One region of the Tepidiphilus thermophilus genome, then DNA from elsewhere that is predicted to be linked to it. Evidence: riboswitches for the same ligand, from Rfam matches in the RefSeq annotation. Region 1 holds a riboswitch; the other holds the start of a gene.
The links. Region 1 has a riboswitch for cobalamin ahead of ASC37_RS01570 (TonB-dependent receptor domain-containing protein). Riboswitches for the same ligand answer to the same signal wherever they lie in the genome.

Region 1 (9,943 bases):
AGAAGGACTACCAGCAGCTCATGGTGCTGCGCAACCTGGTGCGCCAGCTCGCCCTGCCGGTGACGATCGTCGCCGGCGAGACGATGCGCGCCCCCGACGGCCTTGCACTCTCCTCGCGCAACACCTATCTCTCAGAAGCCGAGCGTGCCGAAGCCCCGCGCCTCTACCGCGTGCTCACGCGCATCGCCCAGGCCGTGCGCGCCGGGGCCACCGACCATGCTCGGCTGGAAACGGAGGCGATGGCCGAACTTGCCGCCCACGGCTGGCAGCCGGACTACGTCACGGTACGCCGCCGCGCCGACCTGCAGCCGCCCGCACCGGGCGAGCAGGAACTCGTCGTGCTCGGCGCCGCGCGCCTGGGCAGCACGCGGCTCATCGACAACCTCGAGATCTGACGGGAACCGACATCAGCGCGGCGTGTAGCGCAACCCCACGAAAGCGCTCAGTCCCGGTGTGTTGTAGCCGCGCACGCTCTCGTAGTCCTTGTCGAAGAGGTTGTCGATGCGCGCCTCCAGCTTCAAATCCGGCGCGAAACGATAGCTCGCCACGAGGTTGAAGAGGCTATAGGCGCCGAGCTCGCCGCCGCCGGCCGTCGCGGCTTCCGGACGCCGCCCCATCCCCACCCATTCGAGGCCGGCGTCCCACGCGCCCCATTGGCGCCACAGCGACGCGGTGGCGCTGTGCCGCGCCCGGCGCGCGAGCGCTTTGTCGGTGGTCTCGTCGATCGCCTGCAACCAGTCGTAGCTCGTGCGCCACTGCCAGGCACCCGCAGCCCCCTCCCAGGCGAGCGTCACCCCCTCGAAGTGCGCTTTGCCGACGTTGATGTAGCGTCCGCCCCAGGTGTCGGTCGGCACCCAGTCGATCAGATTTCTCACCCGGTTGTAATAATAGGTGAGCGAGGCGGATTGCTGGCCGCGCTCCCAGACGAGCGCGACTTCGCGGTTGCGCCCTTTTTCCGGCTCCAGCTGCGGATTGCCGGAATAAGGGTCGAAGAGCTGGTAGAGCGAAGGCGCCTTGAAGGACGTCCCCAGACTCGCGTGCGCTCGCCATTCGCGGGCGATCTGATAGCCGTAGGCGAGCGCGTAGGTATCCTCGCCACCAAAAGTCGAATGCTGGTCATGCCGCGCGCTCAGCTGCCAGCGGTGCGGCCCGAGGTTGGCGCTCCAGGCGGCCACGGCCGAGTTGATGGCGATGGATTCCTCGCTCGAGGACTCGTCCCCTAACGGCGCGTTCTGCTCGAAGCGCTCCAGCGCGAGCATCGCCCGCCCCAGCGGCAGGGCCACGTCGTTCTGCCAGCTGTATTCGTCGTTCTCGGTGCGCATCCGGCTGGGCCAGGAGGAGACGTATTTGTGCCAATCCAGAGCGTGCCCGATGCGCAAGGTGCTCGTCCAAGCGTCGGTGAGGGCGTTGCGCGTATAGACCTGCCACTGCTGCGTGCGAAACTCCTCGTAGTCGTTGAACTGGCTCGTCGGCGGGATTTCGTCGTAGTGGGCCCGACCCTGGTTTTGTCGCAGCACGAAGCCCATCTCGTGGCCGGCGAGCGGCGTGAGCACGAGCGAGGCGGTACCGCCGCGGTTGCGGTAGGCATCGTCGTCCGCGTCCTGCCCCGAGGCATTTTTCATGGCGGAGAAGCCACCGCTATAGCTCTGCTGGAAGTCCGCCCGCAGCCGGACGAGCTCGTTGCCCACCGACAGCCCGGCGCTGCCCTGCGCCGTGTCGTACGAGCCATAGCCCGCGAAGGCATCGACCGAGAGGCCGGGCGCACCGCGCCGGGTGAAGATCTGGATCACGCCGCCGATGGCATCCGCCCCGTACAAGGTCGAAGCCGGTCCGCGCAGGATCTCGATGCGATCGACATCGGCCAGCGACAGGAAACGCAGGGGCGAACCGGCCAGGTCGAGCGAGTTGATCGGGACGCCATCGACCAGCACCTTGGTCTGGTCGGGACGCGTCCCGCGCACGAAGAGGCTGGCCGACGTCCCAGGCCCCCCGTTGCGCGTCATCTGGATGCCGGGCTGACGGGCGAGCAGGTCGACCACGGTCTCGCCCCCCGCGCGCTCGATCTCCTCGCGCTCGATCACCGTGACGTCGGCAAGGATCTCGGAGACCCGCGTCTGCTGCCGCGTGGCCGTGACCACCACCGGCTCCAGCGCCTCCTGGGCCTCGACTCCAAAAGAAAAAGACGACAAAAGCAGGCTCGGCGGCAGCGCGGCCGCCAAAGATTTGACGAAGCGATTCACATGATTCCCCTCGGCCGGCCACCCCGCCGGCCCGAATGGAAAGCCCACCGCAGGCGAGCATCTCGCCTGCGCCCTGAGTTTCTGGCCGGTCTCCGGGCTTGCGAGATTTGACGCGCCGCCTTCCCGGGCCCAAAGAGCCCAGTGGCGTTTCGGCGCGCCCGCACTCGCCTACCGTTGCGGGGGCAGCAGCGGCTTTGCCGGAAGCACTCCGGCGCACCGCTTTCCCGTTTCACCGCGCCGGGAGAACCCCGGCCACGGCACCAGAAACGTGAGGGCGAATTCTACCTCAAGGCGCCCCGACCTCGCCGTCGGCCATGCGATCGAGGATCTCGCGCACCTCGGTCGAACGGACCTGGCGGCGGGTCGCCTCCAGCACGGGCGCGAAGGACGCACGATAGGGTTCGGCCCAACGCCGCCAGCGCTCCAGCGTCCGGGCCAGGCGCGATCCCACGATGGGGTTGGTCGCATCGAACCGCAGCACCGCCTCCTGCCAAAAGGCCCAGGCCGGCTCGCCGGCGGCGCAGGCTTCGGCAAGGTTGTTGGCGAAGAAATTGAGTACCAGGGCATACACCTTGTTCGGGTTGGTCCAGCGAAACGCCCGATGCTCGGTCAGACGCCGCACGCGCGCAAGCACCACCCCCGGGGCAGCGTGCCACGACCAGCGCATCGCCTGGCGGGCGAACCATTTGTCGAGCACCAGCTCGTCGTCGGCGTAGCGCGCCTCGAAGGCGGAGAGCAGCGCCTTGCCCACCGACTCGTCGGGATGCGCGAGCGCGGCATCGAGCGCCGCCAGCCGCTCGGTGAGGTTGTCGGCGGCGGCAAACGTGCGCGAGCAGCGTTCGTCCTCACCCAGCAGCGCCTCCATGCGCCAGGAAAACGCGGCGAGCGCACGCCGGCCGGCCTCCAGCGGATCGTAGCGGTAGGGGCGAGCGGCTCCGGAATCCCGCCAGCGGGGCCACAGCTCGGCTCCAGCCCGGGCGAGCGCGAGCGAGGCGCGCACGAGGGCGGCACGCAGGCGCACCGGGTCGGCCGGCGTCATCGCCTCCAGCAACCAGCGCTCGCTGGGAAGCGCCGCGGCCTTGACGCGGAACATCGCATCGAGCGACTCGTCGGCGAGGAGCTGCCTCCAGGACGCGACGAACCCCTCGTCCAGCGTCTCGGCTTCACCCCGCGCCAGCCGCAGCACCTGGCGCTGCGCCCAGCTCTGCGCCGCATCCCAGCGGTTGAAGGCGTCCGAATCGTAGGCCATGCGGTGGCGCAGCGCCTCGTCCGGCTCATCGAGCATCAGCCGCACCGGTGCCGAAAACCCGCGCAGCAGCGAAGGCACCGGCTTCGGCCCTGGCGGCAGACCGACGAATTCGAGCGCGAGCGTCTCCCCCGTCAGGGTGAAGAGGCGGGTCCTCGCCCCCACCGCGGTGTCGCGCGGCGCGATCGGCCGCATCCCTCCGGCTGGCGGCGCCTCGGGTTCGGGCACGGCATCGCGCTCGTCGGCGAGCACGAGCGGCAGGTCGCGCCCGTCGGCACCGAGCAGCCCCAGGCGGATGGGCAGCACCACCGGCCCTTTCTCCGGCTGTCCCGGCGTAGGCGGAGTGAATTGCCTCAGGCGCAGCCCGTAGCGCCCCGCTTGGCCGTCCCAGTCTTCCTCCACCACCAGCCGCGGCGTGCCCGCCTGTTCGTACCAGCGCAGGAACGGCGTCAGATCCACGCCGTTCGCCTCGGCCATGGCCGCGACGAAATCCTCGCAGGTCACCGCCCGACCGTCGTAGCGCTCGAAGTAACGGTCCATCCCGGCGCGAAAGCCTTTTTCTCCCAGCAAGGTGTGCAGCAGCCGGATCACCTCGGCGCCCTTTTCATACACGGTGGCGGTGTAGAAATTGTCGATCGCCCGGTACGCCTGCGGGCGGATGGGATGCGCCATCGGCCCGTCGTCCTCGGGGAACTGCGCCGTGCGCAGCGTCTGCACGTCCTCGATGCGTTTCACCGCCCGGGCCGACGCCGCCCGTTCGGGCCCAGCCGCCTCGGCCAGCTGGTCGGCGCTGAATTCCTGCTCGCGGAACACCGTGAGCCCTTCTTTCAAAGTGAGCTGGAACCAGTCGCGGCAGGTGATGCGGTTGCCCGTCCAGTTGTGGAAGTACTCATGCCCCACCACGGCCTGCACCGCGGCATAGTCCGCATCGGTGGCCGTCTCGGGGCTCGCCAGCACGTACTTCGTGTTGAAGATGTTGAGCCCCTTGTTCTCCATCGCCCCCATGTTGAAATCCGACACCGCCACGATCATGTAGCGGTCCAGATCGAGCACGCGGCCAAAGCGGCGTTCGTCCCAGCGCAGCGCCGCCTGGAGCGACTCCAGCGCCCAATCCGCCCGCGGCAAGTGTTCGGCCTTGACCCACACCTGCAGCAAGGCCCGGCGCCCGTCGGCCAGCGCCACTTCCCGCTCGAGCGCCTGCAGGTCGGCCGCCACCAGCGCGAAGAGATAGCACGGCTTGGGGAAAGGATCCACCCACACCGCGCGATGCCTTCCGCCGGGCAAGCGCGCCGTCTCCTGCAGATTGCCGTTGCTGAGCAACACCGGATAGCGCGCCTCGTCCGCTTCCAGGGTCACGTGGAAACGCGCCATCACGTCGGGCCGATCGGGAAACGGTGTGATGCGGCGAAAGCCCTGCGCCTCGCACTGCGTGAAAAGCCCCGTGCCCGAGCGGTACAGCCCCGAGAGCGCCGTGTTGCGCGCCGGATGGATGCGCACCACGGTCTCTACCCACGCCTCGGGGCCGCGTGCGCCGTAGAGCCGCAGGCTGGAGGCGTCATACACGAACCCGCGTTCACCCGGTCCGGCCAGCGGCGACAGCGGCTCGCCATCGAGCGTCACCGAGACGAGCTCGAGCTCCTCGGCATCGAGTACGACCGGTTCCTCTTCGCTCACCCCTTCGCCGCGCACGCAGTGCAGCCGCGCCCGCACCTCGGTCGTTTCCTCGTCGAGCGCAAAGGAGAGCCACGCCTCGCGCACCGACCACTGCGGCGGCCGGTAATCTTCGCGTCGGATCAGGTTTTCCGTCATGGTTTGCTCCTCATCGTTTCGGTGGCAGCAGCACGACTCGCGTGCCTGCCAAGCGGTCATGCAAGAATTGCCCCTCGGCATCGACGAAGGCCCATAGCACCCCAAGCCCCGTCAACCACGAAGGCCAGCAGAGCAGGTAGCGCCACAGGCAGCGCCGCAGGCCCGGGGGCGCACCGTTGCACTCGACCAGCCGCAGGCGCCAGGTCTGCATCGCCAGCGTCGCCCCCAGGCGCCACCAGCAACCGACGAAATAGGCGCCCAACAGCATGAAAAGGTGCAGGAAAAGCCAACCGCCAGAAGCGATCCTCCCCCAGACCGTTCCAATCAGGATCCACGGCAGCATGAATCCGACCCCCACGATGCCGCCCAGGAGCAGCAGCTCGTAGAGGGCGGCGGCAAGCCGCCGTGGCAGCGGCGCGAGCACGGCCACGATCTTGCGCCCTTCGTCTTCCATTCTTCGCTCCGAAATCGTCAATGCAGATGCCACCACGCATAGAAGGCCGCACTGCTCGCCACCACGTTCAAGGCCGCCTCGGCGAACCCTCCATTGGCGAAGAGCCGAAAACCCACCCGCCGGCGCCACGGCCAGAATAGGGGGATCCCGCCGTCGGTGAGGAAATCGCCAAAAAGGTGCGAGGCGTAGCCCGCCGCGAACCCCAGGCCGATCGGCATCGACACGAAACAAAAGAGCCCTCCGCCCACCAGCGCGAGAAACGCGAGCGAATGCGTCAGCCCCCGATGCCCGGCGATGCAGCGCACCAGCCACGACACGAGCGGCATCGCCCGCCCCATGCGCGAATGCGGGTGATCCACGTCAGGGAAGAGCCCTCCGACCACCGCCGCCGCCATCCACAGCATGAACTCGTTCGCCCCGCCCACCGGCAGCCGCCCCACCCCTGGCAGCGGCACCACCTGCACTGCCGCCCACGAGGCGCTGCCGGCCAACACGGCCCAGAGCAAATGCGATTTGTACGTCATTGCAGGATGATCATCGTTACGTTCGGTTTTCGCGCCGGCGCTGACGCGGCGCCCTTCCCCCTCCCTCATCGGGCGCAGACTGTACCATTTCCGGCGCCGCTACTGCGCCCTCTCCTCCACTGCCCCCTCGCAAAAGCCCACCAGCGTCCCCGGCGGAATCGGCGTCCAGGTTTCGTTGTCGGTGAGCGGCGTGGTGGCGATCACCGCCACGCGGTCCTGCGGCGTGGTCACCTCGCTGAAGTCCATCGTCAGGTCTTCGTCGCACAGATGCGCCGCGGCAAAGGGCGCCTGGCGCACCCGGTAGCACAGGCGGGTCGAAGCGTGCGCATAGAGCCGCTCGCCGTTGGAGAGCAGGAAGTTGAATTCCCCGTGCGCGGCAATCTCCCGCACCGTCTCGCGCAGCGTGGCGAAGAGCGCTGCCGGCGTCGGCGGCCCATCGGGGAAACGCCGCGCCAAGGTATCGAGCAGGTGGCAAAAAGCCCGCTCCGAATCGGTATCCCCCACGGGCAGGAAACGTCCGCTCAAACGAGGCGCGTAGTCGAGAAGGTTGCCGTTGTGCGCGAACACCCAGTAGCGGCCCCACAGCTCGCGCACGAAAGGGTGCGTGTTCTCCAGCCGCACCACCCCTTGCGTGGCCTTGCGGATGTGGGCGATCACGTTGAGCGAACGGATGGGGTAGTGGCGCACGAGCTCGGCGATCGGCGAATCGGCGCTCGGCTGCGGATCGAGGAAGACGCGCACGCCACGCCCCTCGAAGAAGGCGATCCCCCAGCCGTCGCGGTGGTGGTCGGTGCGCCCGCCCCGTGCGCGGAAGCCGGTGAAGGAAAAGCAGATGTCGGTGGGAACGTTGCAGTTCATGCCGAGCAGCTGGCACATGGACAGACCTCGCAAGCACGAATCATGGGTTCGACGAGCGATAGTCTAACGCAGACGAAACCTTGCTTGACCGTGCGCACTCCCATCGTTATAATTTCATGTTCTCTCATACCCTTTTTCGGAGCAGCGCCATGTACGCGGTCATAAAAACCGGCGGCAAGCAGTATCGCGTCACCGTCGGCGAAAAGATCAAAGTAGAACAGATACCTGCTGAAGTGGGCGCCGAAATTTCCCTGGACCAGGTCCTGATGGCCGGTGAAGGTGATTCGGTGAAAATCGGCACGCCCGTGCTCGAAGGCGCGCGCGTGAAGGCCACGGTCGTCGCCCACGGCCGGCACCCCAAAGTGCGCATCTTCAAGATGCGCCGCCGCAAGCACTACCAGAAACACCAAGGCCACCGGCAAAACTACACCGAATTGCACATCCAGGCGATCGAAGCCTGATCCCCTTGCGCGAGGACAACCACCATGGCACACAAAAAAGCGGGCGGCAGTTCCCGTAACGGCCGCGACTCCGAATCGAAACGGCTCGGCGTGAAGCGCTACGGCGGCCAATTCGTGATCGCCGGCAACATCATCGTGCGGCAGCGCGGCACCCAGTTCCACGCCGGCGACAACGTCGGCGTCGGGCGCGACTACACGCTCTTCGCCCTGAAAGACGGCATCGTCGAATTCACCGTCAAAGGGCCGAAGCAGCGCCGCTACGTCACCATCCGGCCGCTCGAAGCCTGATTCACCGCGCCGCTCCTGCGGCCTGAGGAAAGCCTCGTCCGGCGTACCGGGTGAGGCTTTCCCTCTTTGGAAGACCCATGAAATTCATCGACGAAGTCCGCATCGAAGTCATTGCCGGCAAAGGGGGCGACGGCTGTGCCTCGTTCCGCCGGGAGAAATTCATCCCCAAGGGCGGGCCCGACGGCGGTGACGGCGGACGCGGCGGCAGCATCTGGTTCGAGGCCGACGAAAACCTCAATACCCTCATCGACTACCGCTACACCCGCCTCTTCCGTGCCCAACGCGGAGAAAACGGCCGCGGCAGCGACTGCTACGGCGCCTCCGGCGAGGACATGACGCTGCGCGTGCCGGTGGGCACCCTGATTTTCGACGACGAGACCGGCGAGCTCCTCGCCGACCTCGCCCGGCCGGGCGAGCGGGCGCTCATCGCCAAAGGCGGCCGCGGTGGGCTGGGAAACCTGCACTTCAAATCGAGCACCAACCGCGCCCCGCGCCAGCGCACGCTCGGCGAGCCGGGCGAACACCGCCTGCTGCGCCTCGAACTGCGCGTGCTCGCCGACGTGGGGCTCCTGGGGCTGCCCAACGCGGGCAAATCCACCTTCATCCGCGCCGTCTCCGCCGCGCGGCCCAAGGTAGCCGACTATCCGTTCACCACGCTCCACCCCAACCTCGGCGTGGTGCGCACCGACGTGAACCGCAGCTTCGTCGTCGCCGACATCCCCGGCCTGATCGAAGGGGCGAGCGAAGGCGCCGGGCTCGGTCACCGTTTCCTGCGCCACCTGCAGCGCACGCGCCTGCTGCTGCACCTCATCGACCTCGCCCCGCTCGACCCGGAGGCCGACCCGGTGCACGACGCGCACGCGCTCGTCGAAGAGCTGCGCCGCTACGACGAAGCGCTCGCGGCCAAACCCCGCTGGCTCGTGCTCAACAAGATCGACCTCATCCCTGAGGACGAGCGCGAAGCCCGCATCGCCGCGTTTCTCGACACCTACGGCCCCGCGCCGCGCCATTTCGCCATCAGTGCCGCCACCGGCGAAGGCTGCCAGGCGCTCGTCTACGCAGTGCAGGAAGCGCTCGAGGCGATGAAAGCCGAAGCGCCCGCGCCGCAGGATCCGGAAGACGTCTTGGACGACCGCGACGAGACCGAGCATGACGCATCCTGACCGCCGCGCAGCGCTCGCCACCGCCAGGCTCCTCGTGGTCAAGGTCGGCAGCGCGCTCGTCACCGCCGACGGCCGCGGCCTGGATCACGAGGCGATCCGCGGCTGGGCAGAGCAGATCGCCCGCCTCTTCGAGGAAGGGCGGCGCGTCTGCCTCGTCTCCTCGGGGGCGATCGCCGCCGGCATGCAGCGCCTGGGCTGGGCACAGCGCCCCAAAGAGACGGCCCTGCTGCAGGCGGCCGCCGCCGTCGGCCAGGCCGCACTCGTCGACGCCTACGAGCACGCTTTCCGCCCCCACGGGCGGCACACGGCCCAGATCCTCCTCACCCACGCCGATCTGGCCGATCGCACGCGCTATCTCAACGCCCGCAGCACCCTCAAGACCCTGCTCGATCTGGGCGTGGTACCCATCATCAACGAGAACGACACCATCGTCACCGACGAGATCAAGTTCGGCGACAACGACACGCTCGGCGCGCTGGTGACCAACCTCATCGATGCCGACGCCCTCTTCATCCTCACCGACCAGCAAGGGCTCTACACCGCCGACCCGCGCCTCCATCCCGAGGCCGAGCTCGTGGCCGAGGGCAACGCCGAAGACCCGCGTTACGCCGCCATGGCCGGCGGGGCCGGCTCGAGCATCGCCAAGGGCGGCATGATCACCAAGATCCGCGCCGCCGCCCGCGCCGCCAAGAGCGGAGCGCACACCGTCATCGCCTCCGGGCGCGAGCCCGAGGTGATCGTGCGCCTCGCACATGGCGAACCGCTGGGAACGCTCCTCTACGCCGAGCGCAACCGGCTCGCGGCGCGCAAGCAGTGGCTCGCCGACCACCTCAAACTCGCCGGCAGACTGTACGTCGACGCGGGGGCCGCCCGGGCGCTGCGCCAGGGCAAGAGCCTGCT
Region 2 (9,943 bases), on a different contig from region 1:
AGCATGCTCGTGGGCCGCGGCGGCGCGGTATTTGCAGCCGTCGCACTCGAGCATCCCCTCTCGTCCTTCCTCCCCCACCCGTGCTTCCAGCAAGGCGACGAGGCGCTCGTCGAAGCCGAAATGGCGCGCCAGCGCGAACGCCACCCGGGGATACTGCCGCCGCAGGCGCTCCACCTGCGCCCCGATGCGCTCGATCAGCACCCCGGTGAAGAGATAGACGGGAACGATCGCGATCTGCATCATGCCGAGCCTCACTTGCCGCGCCACCACCGTCTCCAGCCGCGGCCAAGTGATACCGGTAAACGCCAGATCGACCAGCTCGTGGTCATTGGCCTCGAACACCCAGCGCGCCATTTTTGCGAGCTCGGCGTTCCCTCCCGGATCCGACGAACCGCGTCCGAGCAAAATCACGCCGGTGGTGGCCGGATCGGGCACGTCCAGTTCCCCCAGCGCCTCCTGCAGCCGCTGCTGGATGAGCGAAAAAAGCTCCGCTCCCATGCCCAGATGCCGGCGCGCCACGAAGCGCACCTGCGGGTGGCGCGCCCGCGCCCGCTCGATCGCCTCGGGAAGCTCCATCTTCACGTGCCCGGCCGCGTTGAGGATGAGCGGCAGCACCACCACCTCGCGCGCGCCTTCCGCCGCCCGATCGAGCCCTTCGTCGAGCAGGATTTCGGCATGCTCGATGAAGCACAGCTCGATGTGCCACTGCGGCCGCATCTGCCGCCAGCGCGCCACGAATTCCGCGGTCTCGGCGTTGCCCGACGCCTCGCGCGAGCCGTGCGCCACCACCAGCACCGTCCGTTCGTTCATGTGTCGCTTTCCTTCGTCTTCGCCCGCCGCCAGCGATGGGTAAAAGAGGGATCGTAGAGCTTGCTGCGCGCCAGTTTCGGCCACGACGCCGCCCCCAGGGTGGGGCCGACCACGATCATCGCCTGGCTCACGATCCCCGCCTCGCGGCACGCCCGGCGCAATTCGCCGAGCGTGGTGCGCACGATGCGCTCTTCGCCCGGCCAGCTTGCCTTGTGCACCACCAGCACCGGCGCATCCTCCGGCCAGCCGGCCGCGCGCAGCCCGCGCTCGACTTCGGCAAGGCGCGTGATCGAGAGAAAGAGGCAGATCGTGCTGCGGTGCGCCGCCAGCGCCTCCAGCTCCTCGCCCGGCGGCATGGGTGTGCGCCCGGCCACCCGGGTGAGGATCACCGTCTGCGTCACCTCGGGCAGAGTCATCGACTCGCCCGCGGCCGCCATCGCCGCCATCGCCGACGACACCCCCGGCACCACTTTCCACGGAACGCCCGCCGCCGTGAGCGGCCGGGTGAGCTCGATGAGCGCCCCGTAGAGGGTGGGGTCGCCCGTCTGCAGGCGCACCACCGTCTCGTGCGCCTTCGCCGCGGCCACCAGCCACTCGGTCATCTCCTCGAGCGTCATGTCTTTCGAATCGCGGATGAGGCAACCCGGCGGCGCGTAGCGCGTCGCCGCGGCATCCACCAACGACCCGGCGAAGAGCACGGCACCGGCGCGTTCGAGCAGCCCCTTGCCCTTGACGGTGAGGAGCTCCGGATCGCCGGGGCCAGCCCCGACGAACCACACCGTTCCTGGCATCAGACCCGACCTGCGAAGAGGCGCCGCTGCAGCAACAGGGATTCCCCGCCGCCATGCCAAGCCTTGGCCGCCGCGAGCACCGCCAGGTCGATGAGCGGCTCGACGAGCACCACCGCGAGGTAGGCCGCGCCGAATGAAGCCACCTGGGCGAGATTCTCCGCGCCGATCCCCTGGCCGTAGAGCGCCCAGAACGCCACCCACGACACCACGCCCCCCTGATAGGCAAGCGACAGGCGCAGCACATCGCGATAGCGCAGATCGACGTAAGGAGTATGCGGCGGCACGATGCGCCGCGCCAGGAGCGCCGTGGCAAAGAGCGGCACGAGGAGCGTGGTCACGTTCATGCCGAACTGCGGCAGATCGGCCGGGGCGAAGAAGAGCCCTTGCATGAGCAAGCCTGCCGCCAGACCCAGAGCCGCCGCCGCGGGGCCGAAGAGCAGCAGTAGGGTGGAACCCAGGATGAGGTGGACCTCGGACACGCCCACCGGCTGGTGGGGCAGAACCTCGAAGAAACAGAACACGAGCAAGGACGCCACGAACGCGCGCAGCGCGAGCGCCGGCAAGCCGTCCTTTTTCACCACCTTGGCCGAGAGCAAGAACGCCGCCCCCAGGCTCGCGGCCGCGGTGGCATGACCCAGCAACAGTTTGGCGCCCGTGACGACGCCTGGTTCGATATGCATGACCCGTCTCCTTTGCGAACGTTTCGCCAAGACGAGCCGCACGAGGAGAAAGGGCCTACGGGAGAGGGGAAGAGGAAAAAAAACCGCCCCGGACCGTCAGCCAAACCCACACCCCGGGGCTCGCACCAACTACGCACTCCGGGCCGGTCTTCTGGCTCGCCGTCATCCGGTCCGCGCGCCTTCCCATGCCCTCGAAGGCACAGTGGCCGATGCGCTTCCCGTCAGGCTCACAGCAGCGGGGGCTGCGCCGGAATGGCGGGGCGATGCCCGCTTCACCGGCTTCCCGTTTCACCCGCTCCCAAGACATCGGAGCGGGCACCCGAAGTAAGGGCAAGATACACCGCCGCGGCGCGCGATGTCAACGCCATCCCTTCTTCTCCCCTCTTCCAGTGGATCGTGAAGAAACGCGGGCAAGTCCTTGAACGGATTCATCACGCTGCGCCCTTTTCACAGAATTATCCACAAGCCTACCCCCATCCCTGTCCGCGCTTTCCCTGTTCCCTTCCAAACGGTTCCAGACCGTGCATGAACACAGGGATTCTCCGGTAATCGTTTGTGGATCAATGAGAATCTTTACCCAGCACTGGATTCCATCCCCAATTCCTCCACCGCCGCTCCCAGGTTTTTCCCGAAGTTTTCCCGACGGGGAAACGCTCAAATCCTGCGGAAGCTACAAAGTTATCCACAGATTTGGGATGAACGTTGTTTACATGGTTTTTTGTTTACTACTTCAAATTGTTTACCAACCCATGTCGCCGCAAATGACCATTCATACAGAAAGGTCTTTTTAAAGACCGTAAATTTTTTATGGTTTCTTGCTGTGGCAAACCCGCCACAGTGAACAAGGACGAGGGAAAGCGTGGGAAAGTTTGGGGAAAACTTGCCGTTTTTTCCGCATCGGAGAAAGCATTCGTCTACGCCGCACCGCTTGCAAGCCCATGCGCCCACGGGATCACCATCAAGGAAACTTCAATGTTATCAAAGTGTTTCTTTGGTTTTCCACAGATCCTCCTCGAGCATAGTAAACACTAAAAGTTTTTATAAAAGATCTGTGTACAACTACCCATCGCCGCGGCTTCGCCCCACCGTCCCTTGCCCCTTGCCCTCGCCGTCCCTTGCCCCTAGACTTCGCTGCAGCCTTCGAGAGGACCTCGCCGTGCACTTCGAACACCGCCTTTTCTTCGCTCCGGAAGAATCACTCGATGCCATCGAGGTCTGGCAGGGCCTGGCGACGCGCATCGAGCATCCGCAGGAATTCGTCCTGGGGCTGACCGGCTGCGACATCCTGGAGCGAGGCCCGGCGCACGTGCTGCGCCGGCTGCACTTTGGCCACGACAGCTACCGCGATCGTGTCGAGTGGGAAGAGGGAAAACGTCTGCGCTTCGTCGTTGAACCCCAGGACGGCCGGCCCGGCGGAACGCTGGAGATCTCGCTCGTCATCGAAGGCGAACGCCTCGGGCTGAATTTCCGCTATGACACCACCCTGGACGAGGCTCTGCTCGCGCCCGACGGCCGGCCCGTGGCCGAGTGGCTTTCCCAGGCCTATGCCGCGGCCGATGCCGACACCATGGCGCGCATCGTTGCGATCGCACGGAAGAAACGAGGGAAAGCATGATCGAATTCAAGAACCTGCGTCTCTATCGCTGGGACGGTCCGGAAGGGCGCACCTACTGGAACGAGCTCTTCCTCCGTCGTCCCTTTCTGCCGGTGGGGCCGCAGAACGAAACGAGCGAGGGCTGGGCGCCGCCCTTCGGCGATGACGAGGCGATTGCGGACGTAGGGGGGCACTGGCTGGCGCATTGGGTGCGCGAGGAGCGCCTCCTGCCGGCGAGCGTGGTCAAAGCCGAGGCCGAACAGCGCGCCGAGGCGATCGCCGAGGAGCGGGGCTATCCCCTCTCGCGCAAGGAACTGCGTGACCTGCGCGAGGCCATCCGCGCCGAATGGCTGCCGCGCGCCTTCACCCGGCGTCGGCGCGTGCCGGTGTGGATCGATCCGCGCGAAGGGTGGTTCGCCGTCGATGCCGGCAGCCTCGCCCTTGCCGAACGGGTGATCGACACCCTGCGCGCCAGCGCCGAACGTTTCCCCTTGAAGCCCTGGCGCACCCGGCTCGCGCCCGCCTCGGCGATGGCCGACTGGCTGCTCGCCGGCGAGGCCCCCGGCCCCTTCTCGCTCGAAGACGAAGTGCAGCTCGAAGCGCAGGACGACAGCCGCGCGCTCGTGCGCTACGCGCGGCTTCCCCTGCAGGAAGAAAAAGTCGCCGCCGAAATCCGCGCCCACCTGGCGGCCGGCAAACGCCCGACGCGGCTCGCGCTCGCCTATGCCGACCGGCTGAGTTTCGTGCTCACTGCCGATGGAGCGCTCAAACGCCTTGCGCGCAGCGACGCGGAGGACGAGACGGCGGGCGAAGCGCGCGACGCCCGCGAGCGCTTCGAGGGGCGGTTCTACCTCTTCGCCGAAACGCTGCGCGCCATGCTGCCGGCGCTATCCGTGGCGCTCGGCGGAGAGTCCGCCGAAGACGGCGAGCAGGGAAAGAGCTCGACTTCCCCGATCTCCGGCAAAGCCGGCAGCCAGGCATCGAGCGCATGACATCCCTCTTCGAGGCACAGGCGGTATTCCGGCGCAAAGGGCGAGTGCGCCAGATGCAAGGCAGGAAGGCGCAGATCCGCGTGATAGACCCACACTCCGTCCTCCAGCCTCGCCTGCGGCGGGGGCTCCATGCCGGCGCCCGAGCCGCGGATGCGCCCTTCGACGAAAACGAGCCGGGCCGGCACCCCCTCCTCGATGCGCCAGCGCTCTTCCCACGGCGTCTTCTCGATCGAATGCTGCCAGCTCAAGGTGAAGACGCCCACGGGCAGGAAAACCGTCGTTCCCAGCGCGCTCAGGCACAGACCGCTCATGGGCACTTCATGCCGTCGGCGCTGGCCGCGGGCGATGGCGCCAGAAGTGCCACCCTAACAAAGCCAAACCGGCCGCCAACCCCAGCTCGTCGGTGAGCGGGACGGCGGCCACCAGTAAGGCTGCGGCCACGAAAGCCCACAGCCGTTCGAACCAGGACAGGGGCCCCAGCCAATGACCGATCGCCGTGCAGCCCCACAGCCAGATGGCCAGCAGTGCCTTGAAGACGACGTAGGCCACCTCCAGCCATCCTGGATCGCCCTGCAGCATCAGCGCCGGGGCGTATACCGCCATGAAGGGGATGATGAAGCCGGCTACCGCCACGCGGATCGCCTGCAGGCTGATGGCCAGGCCCGAGGCCCCGGCGATGGGTGCAGCGGCGAAACAGGCCAGCGCCACCGGAGGCGTGAGATCGGCCATGATGCCGAAATAGAAGACGAACATGTGGCTGACGATGAGCGGCACACCCAGATGCAACAGGGCCGGGGCGGCGAGCGAGCTGGTGATGATGTAGTTGGGAATCGTCGGGATACCCATGCCCAGCACCAGGCACACGAGCATGGTGAGCAGCAGCGACAGGAAGAGGCTGTGCTGCCCCACGGCGAGCACCGCGTTGGCAAAGCTCGAGGCCGCCCCGGTGAGCGTCATCACGCCGATGATGACGCCGACCTGGGCGCAGGCGATTCCCACCGGCAGCGCCTGCCGCGCCCCCTCAGCCAGCGCCGCGACCAGATCCGGCAGGATAGGCCGGCTCTTCGGGAGGAACGCGCAGGCGAGCACCAGGACGGCGATGAGCACCAGCACCGGAGCGATCCCCCAGCGGAAGAAGGCGGCGCAGATCAGCCCCAGTACGATCCAGAAAAGGGTGCGAATCGCGCCCCTCAATGCCGCCTCCGACAGGCTCGCGCCCAGGATCAGCACCACGGTGAGCAGCAGGCCGACGAGGCCGGCGAAGAGCGGCGTGTAGCCGGAAAAGAGCAGATAGACCAGCACCGCCAGCGGCAGTACCAGATGCCAGCGCTCGCGCACCGCGCGCCACGGATTGGGCAGGCTCTCCTTGGGCATGCCGGTCAGGCCCAGTCGCCCTGCCTCCAGATGCACCACCCAAAACGCCGTGACAAAGTAGAGGATGGCCGGGATGAGCGCCGCGCGCGCCACTTCCACGTATTCCACCCCGATCGTCTCGGCCATGATGAAGGCCACCGCCCCCATCACCGGCGGCATGATCTGTCCGCCCATGCTGGCCGTGGCCTCCACCCCGCCGGCAAACTCGGCACGGTAGCCGAACTGCTTCATCAGACGGATGGTGAACTGGCCGGTCGTCACCACGTTGGCCACGCCGCTGCCGTTGATCGTCCCCATGAGGGCCGACGCGACCACCGCCACCTTCGCCGGCCCGCCTTGGGTGTGTCCGACGAGTCCCAGAGCGAAATCGGTGAAGAGCTTGAGCATGCCGGCACGCTCGAGAAAGGCGCCGAAGAGGATGAAGAGGAAGATGTAGCTCGAACTGACGTAGATCGGAATGCCGTAGATGCCTTCGGTGCCGAAGGAGAGGTGCTCGATCACCTGCTCCCATGGGTAACCACGGTGATTCAAGGGCTCCGGTAGCCAGCGCCCATAGACCGCATAGAGCACGAGCACGCCGCAGATGAGCGGCAAGGCCCAGCCCATCATGCGCTGCGTGGCGAGGAAGACGAGCACCATGAGCGTGATGCCAATCCACAGATCGAGCGAGGTCGGCTCGCCCGAGCGCAGCATCAGTTCATGCTCGAACACCCACTGATAGGCGGCCACCCCCGCCGCGAGCAGCGCGCAGGCGAGGAACAGCAGCGGAACGAGCCTCTTGCCCTTGGCCAGACCGTCGCGCGCGAGGAAGCCGAAAGTGAGCGTGAGCAGAAAACCCACATGCACGGCGCGCGTGACCAGGGAAGAGAAAGGCGTGAAGGCCGCCGTGTAGAGTTGAAAAAGGGAGAAAGCCACCGCGATGAGAAAAAGCAGGCGTGAAGCAACCCCCCTCTCGTCTTCCGCCGCTTGGCCGACGCCTTCGTGCATGGTGCCCCTCCTTCAACGGATCAGGCCGACTTCACGGTAATAGCGCTCCGCCCCCGGATGCAGCGGGATCGGCAGACCCTTGGTGGCCTCTTCGAGCTTGATTCCCTTGGCTGCGGTATGGGCGGCCACGAGCTCGTCGAGATGCTCGAACATCGACTTCGTCATGCGATAGACCACCTCTTCCGGCACCCCGCTGTGCGTCACCAGAATGTTGCGCACCGCCACCGTCGGGACGTCCTGATCCTGCCCGCTGTAGGTACCGGCCGGGATCACCGCCGGCTGGTAGGCCGGATCGCCGATCTTGGTCACGACCTCCGGCGGCACCGGGACGACGACGATGGGCACATTGGTCGCCAGGTCACGGATCGAAGAAACGCCCAAGCCGGCCGACTGCAAGGTGGCGTCGAGCTGGCGGTTCTTCATCAGTTCGACCGATTCGCCAAAGGGGAGGTATTCCACCTTGCCGAGGTCGGCGTAGGACAGTCCCGCAGCGGCGAGGACGGCGCGCGCATTGAGCTCGGTGCCGGAGCGCGGCGCTCCCACCGACAGGCGCTTGCCGCGCAGATCCTGCAGGGTACGGATGCCGGATTCCTTGCTCGCCACGATCTGGATATAGTTTGGATAGATCGCCGCCAGCGCCCGCAGCTTGTCGAGCTTCTGTTTGAAACCGGCTTCCTCGTTCCCCGTCCATGCTTGGGTGACGGCATCGCCCAGCGAGAAGCCCACTTCGCCGCGGCCGGCCTGCAGCAGGTTGAGATTCTCGGCGCTCGCCTTGGTCGCCTGCACACTCGTCTTGGCGCCGGGAATGGCTTCACTGTAGATCTTGGAAAGGGCCACCCCCAGCGGGTAATAGACGCCGCTCGTGCCGCCGGTGAGCACGGTGATGTACGTCTGCGCTTGGGCCGCGGCGGCGAGGGCACACAGCACGAACGCCGCAACGAGGTGACGGATCGCACCCATGGTCTTCCTCCTCTGGTCGATGATCGGGCCGGTCTGGCGCCGGCTCAGGTTCTCTTTTTAGCAGCACTGCTGGGGGCGGTCAAGAACCCCTGGGTTTGGGGCTAGCTCGAGGGCCGAAATATCGGCTAGCATGGAGTCCATCGACTTTTCGCGGATCGAACCATGTCGCTCGGTATCGTCGACTATTCCACCTTTCTGATCGGCACCATCTTCATCATTTTGCTGCCGGGGCCCAATTCGCTCTACGTGATGACCACGGCCTCGCGCCATGGCGCGCGCGCCGGTGCCCGGGCGGCGCTCGGCGTACTTGTGGGGGATACGGTGCTGATGTTCGCGGCGGTGTTCGGCGCCGCCTCGCTCTTGAAGCTCGTGCCGGCGCTCTTTCTCGGTCTGCGGCTCGCGGGGGCGGTTTATTTGTGCTGGATCGGCCTGCAGCTGATGCGCGCCGCCTGGCGGGCGAGCCAAGCCTTGCGCCGCGGCGAGGCGATCGCCACGCCCGAAGAAGAAGTGCGCACGGGGGCTTTGCACCCCTTCCGTTCGGCCTTGCTCATCAGCCTGATGAACCCCAAGGCCATTCTCTTTTTCTTTTCCTTCTTCATCCAGTTCGTGGACCCTCAGGCGGAGTATCCGCTCCTCGCCTTCCTGGTGCTGGGGGTGTCGGTGCAGCTGTGCAGCATGACCTATCTCGCCACCCTGGTGCTCGCCGGCGCCAAACTCGCCGCGGCCTTCCGCCGACGCCGGCGGCTCGCCATCGGCGGCACCGGCGCGGTGGGGGCGCTCTTCGTCGCCTTCGGGATGAAGCTCGCGACGGCAAGCCTCGAATGAGGCGCCGTCGCCGGTCTCACACGTCGATGTTGCGGGCGTAGAGCGCGTTCGTCTCGATGAAGGCGCGCCGCGGCTCGACCTGCTCGCCCATCAGGGTGGTGAAGATCTCGTCGGCAGTGATGGCGTCCTCGATCTGCACGCGCAGCAGCCGCCGCACCGCCGGGTCCATGGTCGTCTCCCACAGCTGCTCGGGGTTCATCTCGCCCAGTCCTTTGTAGCGCTGCTTGACGAGGTTGCGCTCGACTTCGGCGAGGAGCCACTGCACCGCCTCGGCGAAACTGCCCACCGGCTGGCTTTTTTCGCCGCGGCGCACCTGCGCCCCCGGGCCGACGAGATCGGCCAGCGTCCGGGCGGCCTCGCGGATGAGGCGCCAGTCGTGCGAGGCGAGGAAATCGGGGTCGATGCGCGAGCGCCGGGCGTTGCCGTGGTGCATGCGCGTGAGCTCCAGCACCCACTCCTCGTTCGTCTCGTCGAATACGGCTTCGACCTCCAGGGCGCCGTCGAGCACGGCGCGCAGCCGCTCGGCACTGGCCAAGGCCGCTTCCTGGCTGGAGAGGTCGAGGGCGACGTCGTTGGCGAGAAGCGTGCGCAGCGCCTGCGCGTCGATGCGCGCGGCGTGACGGGAGATGAGCGATTCGGCCAGCAGATACTGGCGCGCCAGACCGGCGAGCGTCTCGTCACGCAGCGGTTCGGCTCCTTCGCGCGGCAGCAGTTCCGCTCCGTCGAGGGCGAGCCTGAGCAGGTGCTGCTGCAGCTCCTGGTCGTCCTTGAGGTAGAGCTCGGTCTTGCCGTGCTTGATCTTGTAGAGCGGCGGCTGGGCGATGTAGATGTGGCCGCGCTCGACGAGCTCGGGCATCTGCCGGTAGAAGAAGGTGAGCAGCAGGGTACGGATGTGGGCGCCATCGACGTCGGCGTCCGTCATGATGATGA

Region 2: linked by a shared signal. The riboswitch ahead of ASC37_RS03455 (energy-coupling factor ABC transporter permease) and the one ahead of ASC37_RS01570 (TonB-dependent receptor domain-containing protein) in region 1 are both predicted to bind cobalamin.

Annotation. Positions count from the first base shown of each region.
Region 1 is NZ_LIPU01000001.1:312,870-322,812, reverse strand. Features, by position in the region: gene panC (pantoate--beta-alanine ligase) at 1-395, shown strand, start outside; gene ASC37_RS01570 (TonB-dependent receptor domain-containing protein) at 408-2,240, opposite strand; cobalamin riboswitch at 2,307-2,520, opposite strand; gene pepN (aminopeptidase N) at 2,527-5,295, opposite strand; gene ASC37_RS01560 (RDD family protein) at 5,306-5,749, opposite strand; gene ASC37_RS01555 (metal-dependent hydrolase) at 5,767-6,273, opposite strand; gene ASC37_RS01550 (class II glutamine amidotransferase) at 6,373-7,149, opposite strand; gene rplU (50S ribosomal protein L21) at 7,281-7,592, shown strand; gene rpmA (50S ribosomal protein L27) at 7,617-7,880, shown strand; gene cgtA (Obg family GTPase CgtA) at 7,958-9,043, shown strand; gene proB (glutamate 5-kinase) at 9,030-9,943, shown strand, end outside.
Region 2 is NZ_LIPU01000003.1:66,031-75,973, forward strand. Features, by position in the region: gene ASC37_RS03445 (sirohydrochlorin chelatase) at 1-810, opposite strand, end outside; gene cobM (precorrin-4 C(11)-methyltransferase) at 807-1,601, opposite strand; gene ASC37_RS03455 (energy-coupling factor ABC transporter permease) at 1,601-2,281, opposite strand; cobalamin riboswitch at 2,406-2,619, opposite strand; gene ASC37_RS11485 (AtaL-like protein) at 3,438-3,896, shown strand; partial or broken gene ASC37_RS03465 (recombination-associated protein RdgC) at 3,893-4,726, shown strand; gene ASC37_RS11890 (DUF1850 domain-containing protein) at 4,723-5,178, opposite strand; gene ASC37_RS03470 (TRAP transporter permease) at 5,186-7,228, opposite strand; gene ASC37_RS03475 (TAXI family TRAP transporter solute-binding subunit) at 7,241-8,188, opposite strand; gene leuE (leucine efflux protein LeuE) at 8,351-9,013, shown strand; gene gyrB (DNA topoisomerase (ATP-hydrolyzing) subunit B) at 9,030-9,943, opposite strand, start outside.